3 regions of the Rhizobium sp. ZX09 genome follow, and region 1 is predicted to be linked to each of the others. Evidence: riboswitches for the same ligand, from Rfam matches in the RefSeq annotation. Region 1 holds a riboswitch; each other region holds the start of a gene.
What was found. A riboswitch is a leader RNA that binds a small molecule or an ion and turns the genes downstream of it on or off. The one in region 1 is predicted to bind cobalamin.

Region 2: linked by a shared signal. The riboswitch ahead of BTN45_RS02535 (CbtB domain-containing protein) and the one ahead of BTN45_RS12960 (DUF1636 family protein) in region 1 are both predicted to bind cobalamin.
Region 3: linked by a shared signal. The riboswitch ahead of BTN45_RS21710 (ABC transporter substrate-binding protein) and the one ahead of BTN45_RS12960 (DUF1636 family protein) in region 1 are both predicted to bind cobalamin.

What each region holds. Positions count from the first base shown of each region.
Region 1 is NZ_CP031363.1:2,647,258-2,651,519, forward strand. It holds gene cobN (cobaltochelatase subunit CobN) at 1-248, opposite strand, end outside; gene cobW (cobalamin biosynthesis protein CobW) at 251-1,288, opposite strand; gene BTN45_RS12960 (DUF1636 family protein) at 1,285-1,710, opposite strand; cobalamin riboswitch at 1,828-2,045, opposite strand; gene cobO (cob(I)yrinic acid a,c-diamide adenosyltransferase) at 2,178-2,795, shown strand; gene BTN45_RS12970 (cobyric acid synthase) at 2,797-4,254, shown strand; gene cbiB (adenosylcobinamide-phosphate synthase CbiB) at 4,241-4,262, opposite strand, start outside.
Region 2 is NZ_CP031363.1:525,066-529,327, reverse strand. It holds gene pip (prolyl aminopeptidase) at 1-228, shown strand, start outside; gene BTN45_RS02555 (GNAT family N-acetyltransferase) at 423-911, shown strand; gene BTN45_RS02550 (type 1 glutamine amidotransferase family protein) at 933-1,499, shown strand; gene BTN45_RS02545 (hypothetical protein) at 1,670-1,984, opposite strand; gene BTN45_RS02540 (CbtA family protein) at 1,988-2,701, opposite strand; gene BTN45_RS02535 (CbtB domain-containing protein) at 2,712-2,894, opposite strand; cobalamin riboswitch at 3,053-3,291, opposite strand; gene BTN45_RS02530 (cytochrome c) at 3,338-4,258, opposite strand.
Region 3 is NZ_CP031364.1:1,521,502-1,525,763, reverse strand. It holds gene BTN45_RS21720 (ABC transporter ATP-binding protein) at 1-614, opposite strand, end outside; gene BTN45_RS21715 (iron ABC transporter permease) at 611-1,639, opposite strand; gene BTN45_RS21710 (ABC transporter substrate-binding protein) at 1,636-2,667, opposite strand; cobalamin riboswitch at 2,826-3,060, opposite strand; gene BTN45_RS21705 (GNAT family N-acetyltransferase) at 3,186-4,064, opposite strand.

The sequences.
Region 1 (4,262 bases):
AGAATGACCGTGGCATGCTCCGCCGTCTTTTCGATCCACAGGTCAACCGACATGGGATGGCGAAGCTCGGCGAGGTTTGCGGCGGACAGGCTGGGGAGCACACTGTCCGCCTGTCGCCACGCCTGCTCAAGCCCGGCAAGATCGCTTGTCGAAAACGACAGCATCACCACATCCGATCGAGGCTGGTTGAGGTCAACCGGCTCGATCAGATCGTCGAGAGACGAGGATGTGGTGGCAAGAATATGCATCGTCAGGCGGCCAGCATCTGTTCGATCTTTTCGCGATTGATGCCCTTTTCGCCGATGATGACCAGTCGGCTGCGGCGCTGCTCGCCCGCTGCCCAGGGGCGGTCATAATAATGATTGACCCGGCTTCCGACCGCCTGCACCTGCAGACGCATGGGCTTGGCGGAAACTTCGACGAAGCCCTTGATGCGCAGGACGTTTTCAGCCGCAGCCGTTTCGGCAATGCGCGCCGCCAGTGCTTCCGGATCGGCCACGGCCGGCAGGTCGATCACGAAGCTGTCGAAATCGTCGTGTTCATGGTCGAGTTCACCGTCATGGTGGGTGCGGCGGTTTTCGATATCCTCTTCAACGGCAAGACCAAGACCGATCAGCACGGCGGGGTCGATGGCGCCATTGGAGGCCACAACGATCTTCGCCGCCTTCGGCAGATGTTCGAGCACATGCGCCCTCGCCTTGTCGAGGCCGGCTTCATCTAGAAGATCGGCCTTGGTGAGAACGATGAGATCGGCGCAGGCGACCTGGTCCTCGAAAACTTCCTCAACCGGATCATCGTGATCAAGCGCCTCGTCATTGGCCCGCTGAGCAGCGAGCGCCTCCATGTCGTGCGCGACCTTTCCTTCAGCAAGGGCGGCGCCATCCACCACGGCCACAACGGCGTCCACGGTCACGCGGCTCTTGATGGCCGGCCATTGGAAAGCCTGGACCAGCGGCTTAGGCAGGGCAAGACCCGAGGTCTCGATCAGAATATGCTCCACCTTCGGCTGGCGGCTGAGAATCTGTTCGATCGCGGGCTGGAAATCGTCAGCCACCGTGCAGCAGATACAGCCGTTGGCCAGTTCGACGATGTTTTCTTCGGGGCAGCTTTCAATGCCGCAGCCTTTCAGGATTTCGCCGTCGATACCGATATCGCCGAATTCATTGACGATGATTGCGAGCCGCTTGCCGTCCAGCTTTTCCAGAAGACCCCGCAACAGCGTCGTTTTTCCCGCCCCCAGAAAACCGGTGACGATGGTGCAGGGAACGCGGTCCAGATGGTTGCTCATGATCTCTCCTCGGTAAAATCGAATGGGGGAATGCGCGCCACCATGCCGCGCTTTAATGGTTCGGGGCGGCCGCGCCAGGGCATCAGGCCATCTGAAGACGCAGAAAGAAGCCGCGCGCCGGTCAGCAGGTCCCCTGCATCGTCGGGTTTCAGCCCGCCAAACACATAGGACCAGCCATTGGCGCTGCGCAGCACGGCACTGAGGCCACGTTTGCAGTTGGCGAGACAATTGACGGAACGGACCGCGATGCCGGACGCTTCCGCCTCTGCGGTGACGGCCTCGGCAAGACGTGAGCCGGCACGTGGCTCGGCGCTGGGATCAGCTTCGTCGCGACAGCTTCGGCAAACGAAAACGACCACACCGGACGCCGTTTCATCCTGCGCGTTTCCACCAGCATGTGAAGATGTCGCTGAAATATCCAAACCGTATCGTTCCCGCGCCAAGTCAAATTCTTTGGGGTGCGGATATCGAAAACGGTATGCGCACAGGCACAGACCGGCTGTTCGACGTCATCGACTGACCGGAGCACCCCGCCCGGTAGACGTTTTTCCTGAAACGGCAGGTCTCCTGGCTTGCGGCTCGATGAGCGCCCGGACACCGCCTTCCCGAACCGTCTCTCTGGTCCAGTGGCTTTACGGTGCGGGCTTGCCGCTTACAGTTGCGGGGGCAGCCACGGAATGACCCGTTTCAGGGTGGAACCGTGTTCCCTCTTAGCTTTTCCCGTTGCCGGGGAAAGACCGTCAGTTCCTTACCCTTAGGCCGAACGGGCTTTGGGGTCAATGCCGCCCCCCGTGGCTCGCGCATTGCCGGGTGCGGCAAATTGGGTATAGTCGCCGCTCCGAAGGGCAGGGATAAGTTCCCGGCTGCTGGAGTGAAGAAGGAATATGCGATGACACGCGACATCAGCGACAACGAAGCCGAGCGCCATCGGCAGAAAATGGTCAACCGCAAGACGGTGCAGGATGCCGAAGTCGCGGCAAAGACCATCGAAAAAGGTCTGCTGATGATCAATACCGGCCCCGGCAAGGGCAAGTCCACGGCCGCCTTCGGCCTTGCGTTGCGTATGCTCGGCATCGGGCGCAGGGTCGGCGTCGTGCAATTCATCAAGGGTGCATGGTCGACCGGCGAACAGCAGGCGCTGGCTCTGTTCGGTGACAAGGTGGTGTGGCGTACCATGGGGGAAGGCTTCACCTGGGATACGCAGGATCTGAAGCGCGATGTTGCCGCTGCCGCGAAGGCGTGGGAAGAAGCCGTGACACTGATGGCTGACCAGACGATCGGCCTGCTGATACTCGACGAACTGAATATCGCATTGCGTTATGATTACCTGCCGCTTGACGAGGTTGTGACGACGCTGGCCAGCCGTCGGCCCGATCTGCACATCATCGTCACCGGCCGCAATGCCAAGCAACCGCTGATCGACGCCGCCGACATGGTGACGGAGATGACGCTGGTAAAACATCATTTCAAGGCGGGCGTGAAAGCACAGCCAGGGATAGAATTCTGACATGGCCGCACGGGTTCTGATGTTTCAGGGAACCGGCTCGGATGTCGGCAAATCGCTGATGGTGGCCGGTCTAGCCCGCGCCTTCGTCAGGCGCGGCCTGTCCGTCATGCCGTTCAAACCACAGAACATGTCGAATAATGCGGCCGTTACCGCCGACGGCGGCGAGATCGGCCGAGCACAGGCGCTGCAGGCGCGGGCCGCTGGCGTACCCCTCTCTGTCCACATGAATCCGGTTCTTCTGAAACCGCAGAGCGAGACCGGGGCACAGGTGGTGGTTCAGGGCAAAATCGCCGGCAATGCCAGAGCAGCCGATTACCAGCACCTGAAAGCCGGGTTGATGCCGCGCGTGCTGGATAGCTTCAACCGCCTGAAACAACAGGCCGATCTGGTGCTGGTGGAGGGGGCGGGCAGCGCATCCGAAATCAATCTGCGTGCCAATGATATCGCCAATATGGGGTTTGCGAGAGCTGCTGACGCGCCTGTGATCCTCATCGGCGATATTGACCGCGGCGGCGTCATCGCCAGCCTTGTCGGTACCAAAGCCGTCCTCGAACCTGACGATGCGGCGATGATCGAAGGTTTCATCGTCAACCGCTTTCGCGGTGATCCCGCGTTGTTTTCGGACGGCATGCGGATAATTCAGAAAAGGACAGGCTGGGCCTCGATAGGCCTTCTGCCACATTTCTCCGATGCCACGAAACTGCCGGCTGAAGACGCGCTCGGTCTTTCCGGCCCGGCTGAGCGAAAACCCGGCGCAAAGATCCGCATCGCCGTGCCGATCCTGCCGCACATTTCCAATTTCGATGATCTCGACCCTCTGGACATGGAGCCGGACGTGGAACTGATCCGCGTGTGGCCGAGCGAGACCATTCCCGCCGATTGCCGGCTGGTTTTGCTGTGCGGTTCAAAATCCACCATTGCCGATCTCGCCGTGCTGAAAGATGCGGGTCTGGACATCGACATAAAGGCGCATGTGCGCCGCGGCGGCTACGTTCTCGGCCTTTGCGGTGGCTACCAGATGCTCGGAAAAACCGTTGCGGATCCTGACGGTATCGAGGGATCACCTGCGACTGTGGACGGGCTCGGCCTGCTTGATGTCGACACGGTTTTGACGGGTGACAAGCGACTCGTTTCCGTTCAAGGCGTGAGCTTTGATGGTGTTGGTTTATCCGGCTACGAAATGCATGTGGGGAAAACCACGGGAGCAGCAGGCAATCTGGTGTTTTCGACGATCGACGGGCATCACGATGGAAGCATCTCACCCGACGGTCGTGTCTTCGGCACCTATATTCACGGCCTTTTTGCTCATGATAGCCAGCGCGGCGCATGGTTGGAGCGTCTCGGCGGGTGCGGCACCGACCTGAACTATGATGCGCAGGTGGATGCGGTTCTCGACCGTCTGGCTGCGCATATGGAACAGCACCTCGATCTCGACGGTCTGCTGGCTATAGCGCGATAAGGATCGCC
Region 2 (4,262 bases), 870 kb from region 1:
TGGCTGGATGATGGCGCGCTCCTGCGCAACGCCGGAGACCTCGCCGGTATTCCCGGGATACTCGTTCAGGGCATGCGCGACTTGCAGGGGCCGCCCGTCACCGCTTTCGAACTTGCCGAGGCGTGGCCGGGAAGCGAGCTTGTTACCATCGATGGCGCTGGCCATTCGACGGGCGATGCGGGCATGGAAGACGCAATCCTGTCGGCAATTGCGCGATTTGCGAATTGACCCGCTTGACAGACGGCGGATTCGGGCGCATTTCATTTTCCATGATCAACGAACGCGCACCCATCTCCTGCTCGTATTTTTGGGCCTTCCTCTAAGGGCGGCTCGACAGATCATATTGTCAACAAGCCGCCGTCAGGCGGCTTTGTTGTTTTCAAACGTCCTGACGGCACCGATAAGACCAAAGGACCGAAAAAATGACCGAAGATAGCTCCCTGACACTGGAAAGACCGCCCGTCGTCATCATCCGAGGCGCGCGCAAGACGGATCTGCCCGAACTCAACGAGATGATCACGCTGCTGGCCTCCTACCACGGCGATGCGGCGGCGATCACGCCGGCGAAACTGGAGCGCGACCTGTTCGGCCCGCTGCCCTGGGTGCATGGTCTCGTGGCCGAGGCTGATGGCGCGTTGATCGGTTACGCCCTGCTTCTGCCGCTCTACAGGGCGCAGGAGGGCCGCCGCGGGCTCGAACTGCATCACCTCTTCGTGCGTGACGGCCATCGTGGCCATGGCACCGGCCAGCATCTGGTTTCCCGGGCCCGCGATATCGCCAAGCGTCTCGGCTGCGACTATCTTTCCGTCAGCGCCACAACCGGCAATGTGGCGGCGCATCGTTTCTACGAAAACATGGATTTCGCGCCCCGCCCGGTGACCGGCATGCGCTATATGCAGTCCATCGCCTGATTAAAAAACACGGAGACGACCATGACACGGATCGCCATTGCGCTCGCCCAGGATTTTGCGGACTGGGAGCCGGCGCTGCTTGCCGCCGCGGCGCGCAGCTATCTCGGTGTCGAAATCGTCTATGCCACGCCGGACGGACGGCCGGTAACCTCCATGGGCGGGCTGAAGGTGACGCCGGATACATCCTATGACGCGCTCGATGCCGTTGACATCGATGCGCTCGTCATTCCCGGAGGCCTGAGCTGGGAAAAGGGAACAGCTGCCGATCTCGGCGAACTGGTGCGCCGGTTTCGCGAGAAGAACCGACTGGTGGCCGGCATCTGCGCGGCGGCAAGTGCGCTGGCAGGCACGGGCGTTCTGAACGCCGTTGCCCATACCGGCAATTCGCTGGCTTCGCACAGGGCCTATTCGGCCTATAGCGGCGAGACGCTTTACCGCGACCAGCCGAAAGCGGTCAACGATGGCGGGATCATTACCGCGGCCGGCAGCGCGCCGGTCAGTTTCGCGGTGGAAATTCTGAAAAGCCTCGGCCTCTTTGGTCCGGAAGCCGAGGCCGAACTTCAGGTTTTTGCGGCGGAGCATCGCTGAGGCATAGCCGCCTCGGTTGTTTGCACTCCCCTACTCCCCGTCATTCCGGCCTTGAGCCGGAATCCAGCCGACGCGCATCTGCGCGGCGAGATGACTTCTTTCAGCCCAAGGACTTGGGCTGGATGGATTTCGGCTCAGGGCCGGGATGACGGAGGTGAGAACAGCGATGATTATCGCTGATCCAGCACCCGGCACACACGTGCTGTGTGATCGCCGCCCTCCCCGGCAATCGCCCGGCGAATATCGCGGCTGTTCAGATGCAGGCTGCGGCCGGCGGGTAAATTTGCACGTTTGATCTTGGCGAGTGCCGCCGCCACAAAGGCGGCCTGATGGTGTTGGAAAAAGGCAAGAGCCGCCTCATCCGCCGGGCTCGGGCCCAGTACCGCCTTGAAGGCGAGACGATGCACGGCGCAGTAAGCGCCGTGACCGGGAACTGCAAAACGCAGCGCATCGAGTTCCTCACTCCAATCCGCTGCGTCCTCCATGACTTAGGCCGACTGGAAGCGGTTGAGGAAAAACGTGCTCAATGTTCCGAGCAAAGCCCAGAAGACGAAGCTCGTAACCGTAGCGGCGACGATGAACTGACGCTCCAGCGGCAGCGGTGCCAGTGCATGTTCGCCTTCCGGCGGCAGGGGCGCACCCACCACATGCGGCGCGACGATCAGCACCAGCGCCAGGACGATGGCCCAGGGTTCGCGACGGAAGGCGATCAGCGCGATGCCGCCGGCTGTTGCGGCAACGGTTGCGAGCCACCAGATCTGCCGTGCCTCAAGTGCTGCGGCGGGGCTGCCCGGCAGTTCCGGCGGCAGGCCGATCATCGGGGCGAGCATGACGGCGGCAAATCCGGCAACGCCCCACAAAAGCCCCTCACGCCAGGCGCCATTGGTGCCGCGCAGCGAAATCAGTCCGGTCAGCACCAGCGCATAACCGATCGCGGTCAGGACATTGGCGGCAACCGTATAGGCAGTGCGTTCGAAACCATCGGCCGGAGCCCAGGCCTTTTCATTGTGCTCGTGGGCGGGAACCACAGCACCGGGCGCCGTGGCCTCGTGGCTGTGGGCAGCTTCACCGCCCGCGCCCTCATAGGTCTCTGCCTGAAGGATGAGCGGCGTGGTGCCGAAGGCCTGCATGGCTGAAACGGCTAAGCCGCCGAGGATGCCGACGAGAACGGCGGTAAAGACGATATTGCGAAAAGACGACATGACATTCCCCTCAATGGCAGGGGAAGGCATTGGCATGACGCGTGTCATGGGCGGCATTGTGAACGGCTTCCACATGCGAGAAACCGACAAAACCGACAACGAACAGGCCAAGCACGATCGCCGTCAGCGATTGCGCGAAGCTGCCCGTTTTTGCTGAAACGGCTGAATTGGCCGTATTCTGGTGGATGGACATGGTGACCCCTCTCCGGCGCGACCCCGCGCCTCTGGATGCGGTCGAACGGCAAAGCCATGCGACCGCCTGCGATACACTTCACCACGGGGATACGAGACTGACACAGGGGGCATCGATCTTGCCACCCTGACATTCCGCTCTTCCGGACACCCCGCCGGCATGGACATTTCCGTGATGGCAGGTCTCCTGGCTTACGGGTCAAAACCTGAAACACCTTCCCGGCATCACCTCGCCTCAACCGGAAACGCCGGTTCGGTCGAAGGGTCTGCCAGTGGCATTTCGTTTCAGGCTCTCCGCTCACAGTTGCGGGGGCAGCCACGAATGAGGATTTCTCCCTATCGTGTTCCCTTTTCACCTTCCGGAACGCCCGGAAGGAACCATCACAGGGTTGTTATCCGCCGAGTCGGGACGGGAGTCAATGGGCACGCATGCCAACGGGACCCTCAGCGCGCCGGGATCGCCTTCAGATAGGCGGCGATCGCGTCGCGGTCCTCGGCTGTCAGATGCGCCATGTTCTGCTGCACCTTCACCATGGAACCGCCGACACTGTCGAATTCCGGGGTGAAGCCGGTTTCGAGATAGCTCGAAATATCGGCCTCGGCCCAGCTTCCGATGCTTTGCGAGCCGGGGGTAATGTCCGGAATGCGGCCTTCGCCTTCCGGATTGGGGCCGCCGGCCAGCCACTTGCCCTTCAGGAAGCCACCGAGCGCATTGCGCGGCGTGTGGCATTCGCCGCAATGGCCCGGACCTTCCACCAGATATTGGCCACGCAGAAGTTCGGCATTGGCATTGGCCAGCTCGACGCGCGGCGGTGCCGAAGGGTCGAAATACAGGAACTTCCAGCCGCCGAGCGCCATGCGCATGTTGAAGGGGAACGGCAGATCGTGGGCGGGCGCATCGTTCTGGCTCGCAGGCAGGGCCTTCAGATAACCGAAGAGGTCATTGATGTCCTTCTGCGTCATCCGGGCATAAGAGGCATAGGGGAAGGAGGGATAGAGATGTTCGCCGTTCTTTCCCACACCACGCGTCATGGCATCGCCAAATTCCGCCAGCGTCCAGCCGCCGATGCCGTGCTGCGGATCAGACGAAATATTTGGAACATGAAAGGTGCCGAAGGGGCTTTTCAGTGCCTGCCCGCCTGAAAGCGTCAACAGCGCTTCACCCTTAGCATCCGGCGCGGCATGACAGCTTGCGCAGCCGCCCGCCCAGAACAGCGTCTCGCCATTGGCGAGATCCGGCTCACCGAGGCTCACCCAATGGCTGGGCGCCTGGCGCTGCGGCGCGGTCACCCATGCGAAAATCCCGTAGCCCGCAACGGCCGCGACCACGATCCCGCCCACAAGCTTCGTCCAAATGGAAGACATGCCC
Region 3 (4,262 bases), on a different replicon from region 1:
ATGCGGTCGCAGAACATGGCGGCGTGATTGAGATCATGAAGGGCCGCCACAACGGTCAATCCCTGCCGGCGCACCAGATCGAGCAAGCCGATCTGGTGGCCGATGTCGAGGTGATTGGTCGGCTCGTCCAGCAGCAGAATATTGGGCTCCTGCGCCAATGCGCGGGCGATATGCAGTCGCTGGCGCTCACCACCGGAAAGGTGGTGCCAGCTGCGCTCCGCCTTGTCGGCCATGTCGACATTATCGAGCGCGGCCTCGACGATCGCGTCGTCATGCGCAGACCACGCCGAAAGTGGACCGAGATAGGGCGTGCGCCCCAATTCCACCGCCTGTCGTGCCGTGATGCGCTCGGTGGTTTCGGCCTGCTGCTCCACAAAAGCCAGCCGGCGAGCGAGTTCACGCCGTCCGAGGGAGGCGAGCGGATCGCCGCCGAGCATGACGTGACCCTGGCGCGGCTTGCGGATGCCGGCCAGCATGGAGAGCAGCGTGCTTTTACCGGACCCATTCGGGCCGATTATGCCGAGAAACTCTCCGGAACCGACATCGAGCGAGACACCGCGTACGATGTCGATATTGCCTGCGCGAAATTTCAGGTCATGAGCGGATAGCTTCACGAACGTCCCCTCTTCTGTCCGAGGATGAAGGCGAAGGCGGGCGCGCCGACAAGCGCGGTGATGACACCGATGGGCAGCACCTGCCCGGGAATGACAATGCGGGAGAGAATATCGGCGATGATCATGAATACCGCACCGGTCAATGCTGTCACCGGCAGCAGCAGCCCATGGCGGACGCCGACGAAGATGCGTGCCGCGTGGGGAATGACGAGGCCGACAAAGCCGATGGACCCGACCAGCGAGACCATCACCGCCGTCATGATCGCCGAAACCGAGATCAGTACTGCATAGGTCCGCCGCACCGGAATGCCGAGCGAGGCGGCCGCCTGCCCGCCGAAGGCGAAAGCATCAAGCGCCCGGGCGTGCCAGAGGCAAACCGCAAGACCGGCAACACTGACCGGCAGGGCCAGCCACACATCCGGCCAGCGCACGCCCGAGAGGTTCCCCAGCAGCCAGAACATGATACCGCGCGCCTGTTCGGCATTGGCGGATTTGGTGACGATGAAGGACGTCATGGCATTGAACAGTTGCGAACCGGCCACCCCGGCCAGGATGATGGCACTGTTGCCGTGCCCTGCACGCACCGCCAGAAGACTGACAAGCGAGAATGCGACGAAGGCACCGATCAGTGCCCCCGCCGGCATTGTCAGAAAGCCCGCCCCAAAGCCGAGAAGGGCCACGCCCACCGCTCCGGTGGAGGCGCCCGCGGAAATACCGAGGATATAGGGGTCGGCAAGCGGGTTGCGCAGCAGCGATTGCAGAACCGCGCCGGCAAGCGCCAGTGAAGCCCCGCAGCAGGCGGCCACGACGGCGCGGCTGAGACGATAGCTCCACACAATTCCCTCATCCAGCGGCTCCAGCGGATAACCGGCGTCAAACACCCGGTTGGCGATGGTTTTCGCCACCACATCGAATGGAATGGCGGTTTCGCCGATGGCCGCCCCGGCCATCAGCGCGCCGAGCAGCAGGGCGAGCGCGGCAAAAACCAGCCCTCCTCTGCCGAGATGGATTGAAAACCCGCTCACTTGGCGAGACCGGCAGCCGAAATTGCCTCAGCCAGCGTTTCAATGCCTTCGATCGTCCGGATGGTCGGGTTCATCGCTTGGGCATCCATCTCGAAGACGTGACCTTCCTTGACAGCTGGCATGATGCTGGCCACGGGATCGGTGGCGAGGAATTTCTGCTTGACGGCGATGTCGTCAGCCGGGAAACGGCGGCGGTCCATCTTTCCGGCCACAATCACCGAGGGATTGGCCTTGGCGATGGTTTCCCAACCGACCGTTGGCCATTCTTCGTCGCTCTCGATCACATTCTTCAGGCCGAGCGCCGACATGATGTAGCCGGGCGCGCCGTTGCGGCCCGCCACATAGGGATCGATATCCAGTTCCGCGCTGGAGAACCAGAAGACGGCGGAAAGCTTGCCGTTTGCGGAAGCAATCTTTGCGCGGGCAGCCTCTTCCCTTTTCTTGAGATCATTGACCACTTCTTCGCCGCGATCCTGGACGTTGAAAATCTGCGCAAGGTCGCGGATTTCCTGATAGATCAAATCCATTGTGAAGCCGGCCTTGCGCACGCCGTCGCCGCCCCCGGAATTGTCCTTGCCCACGCAATCTGCCGGCGAGGTGTAAACAGGAATGCCGAGTTCGGCGAATTGCGCCGGCGTACCGACAACGCCCTCGGGGCCGATCTGCCACTGGAACTGCGTTGTGACGAGGTCCGGCCTCTTTCCAACGACGGCCTCGAAGCTAGGATCATTGTCGGCCAGACGCTCCACCCTGGAATTGGCCTCCTCATAGCCCGAAAGGACCGGGCCGATCCACAGGGCCGTGCCAACGACCTTGTCGGCCAGTCCGAGCAGATAAAGAACCTCAGTCGTGCTCTGGCCGACGGAGACGGCGCGGGCGGGCGGCTGCTTGAAAGTGATGTCGTGACCGCAGCTTTTGATTGTCAAGGGATATACCGTTTCCGCGGCAGTGGCGGTGGCGGCGGGCAGAACTGCAAGCGCAGCAGCGAGAAAGCCGGCGCGGACCGGCAGGCGTCCAGAATGAAACATGTGTTCTCCAATCGAAATGAAATCGCTTGTTCCAGAGCAGCGGCGTCAGAATGCGCAGCAACCACGGAACGTCTTGTACGGAGAACGGTAACAGGACGCAAACCAAATGTTATGAAATAACATTACAATCTCCTCTTCCGGGCTTCCCCGCCCGTAACGATGGTTTATATTTTGACGGCAGGTCTCCTGACTCACGGATTTGCGCCTTTCATCTGCCTTCCCGCATTCCGGAGAATGCAGTGGCATGACGCCATCGGCGTCACGAGGATGAGCGGCAATCCGCTTACAGTTGCGGGGGCAGCCACGGCATTGGGCGATAATCATCACCCGCACCGTGTTCCCTATTAATCCCTTCGCCTTTCGGCTGCAGGAACCGTCGCTTTCTCACATAAGGGTCAAGGGGCAGTGCGTCAATCATCAAAGCATGTTTCTAGCGCAGCGGAACGCATCGCGTCGGGCGACGCCCGAAACAGGACCACCACATAATCAGTCGAATTGAGGCGGTTCAAAACTGCGCTTCAGCACAGCGATGGACCCGCAAGGGCGAAAATCCTCGCCGGACCCGAACCCGCAGGCTGCGGCGCCTGTTTCGACATGGTGGTAAGAGTTTCGATCACGACCAGGCCGGATTGCGTCAGAAAATCGGTCAATACGCCCTGGTCTTGCACGGCATCCAGACGGACGAGCTGATCGTCCAGATCGGCAAAATGCCGACTCACCAGCGCGACCGCATCTTTCTCCTCAACTGCGACGACCGGACCGACGATGTGACCTCGCCCGGCCGCCCGGCGCAGCGCGAAAGCCACCAGACGATCGACCTCGAAAAGGCCATAGCCAGTATTGTCGCGCAGAAGGCGTTGCAGCACGCCCCGCCTCGATACGCCCAAAGCCACCCGGTCAATCGTCACGACCGCCGACAAATGATCTTCCGAGAGGGGCTCGATCCGTTGCTTTCTGCCAAGCCCCGGTGTCTGCACGGGGGAGCGCGCCCTGCCCCGAAACAGCTGCACCTTTTCCGCATCTCCGGAAAAGCCTAGCCCTGCAAAAAGACGACGTGAAACGTCGGTGGCGTTCAGCCGCAAGACGGTTGCCGGGTATTTCGCCAGAAGCTGCCGCACCAGCCAGGGCGCCACGCCACGCCCCTGCAGACGTGGCGATACGATGACCATGCCGAGCGTCGCGAAACCCTGATCATAGGGAAAGAGCATCGCTGTCGCGACAACACGGTCGATCTCGTCCAGCGCAGCGAGACCGACACCGCATTGCCGCAGGAAACACCATTCATTGGCGTGATAGCGCCATCCGACCGCCATGGAGAGGGCGTGCAGACGATCTGCCTCCACATCGGCAATATCCACGGTCCGCAACTCGAAACTATCGACTTTGAGCAGCTCCATCGCAAACGGCTCTCACTCCCTCCAGCGCGGGGAACCAGCGTTCCCGGCGTCCAAGCCATGACGTCCGAGGATAACGAGCCATGCCAGCACGAATTTTCTGAAAGCACTGGAAGGACACAACAATCTACCGAAATACCTCGCTTTTCAGCAGATAAACGCCTTCGGCCGTTCTAAGCTTTTGCAATGAGCAATGCGGCC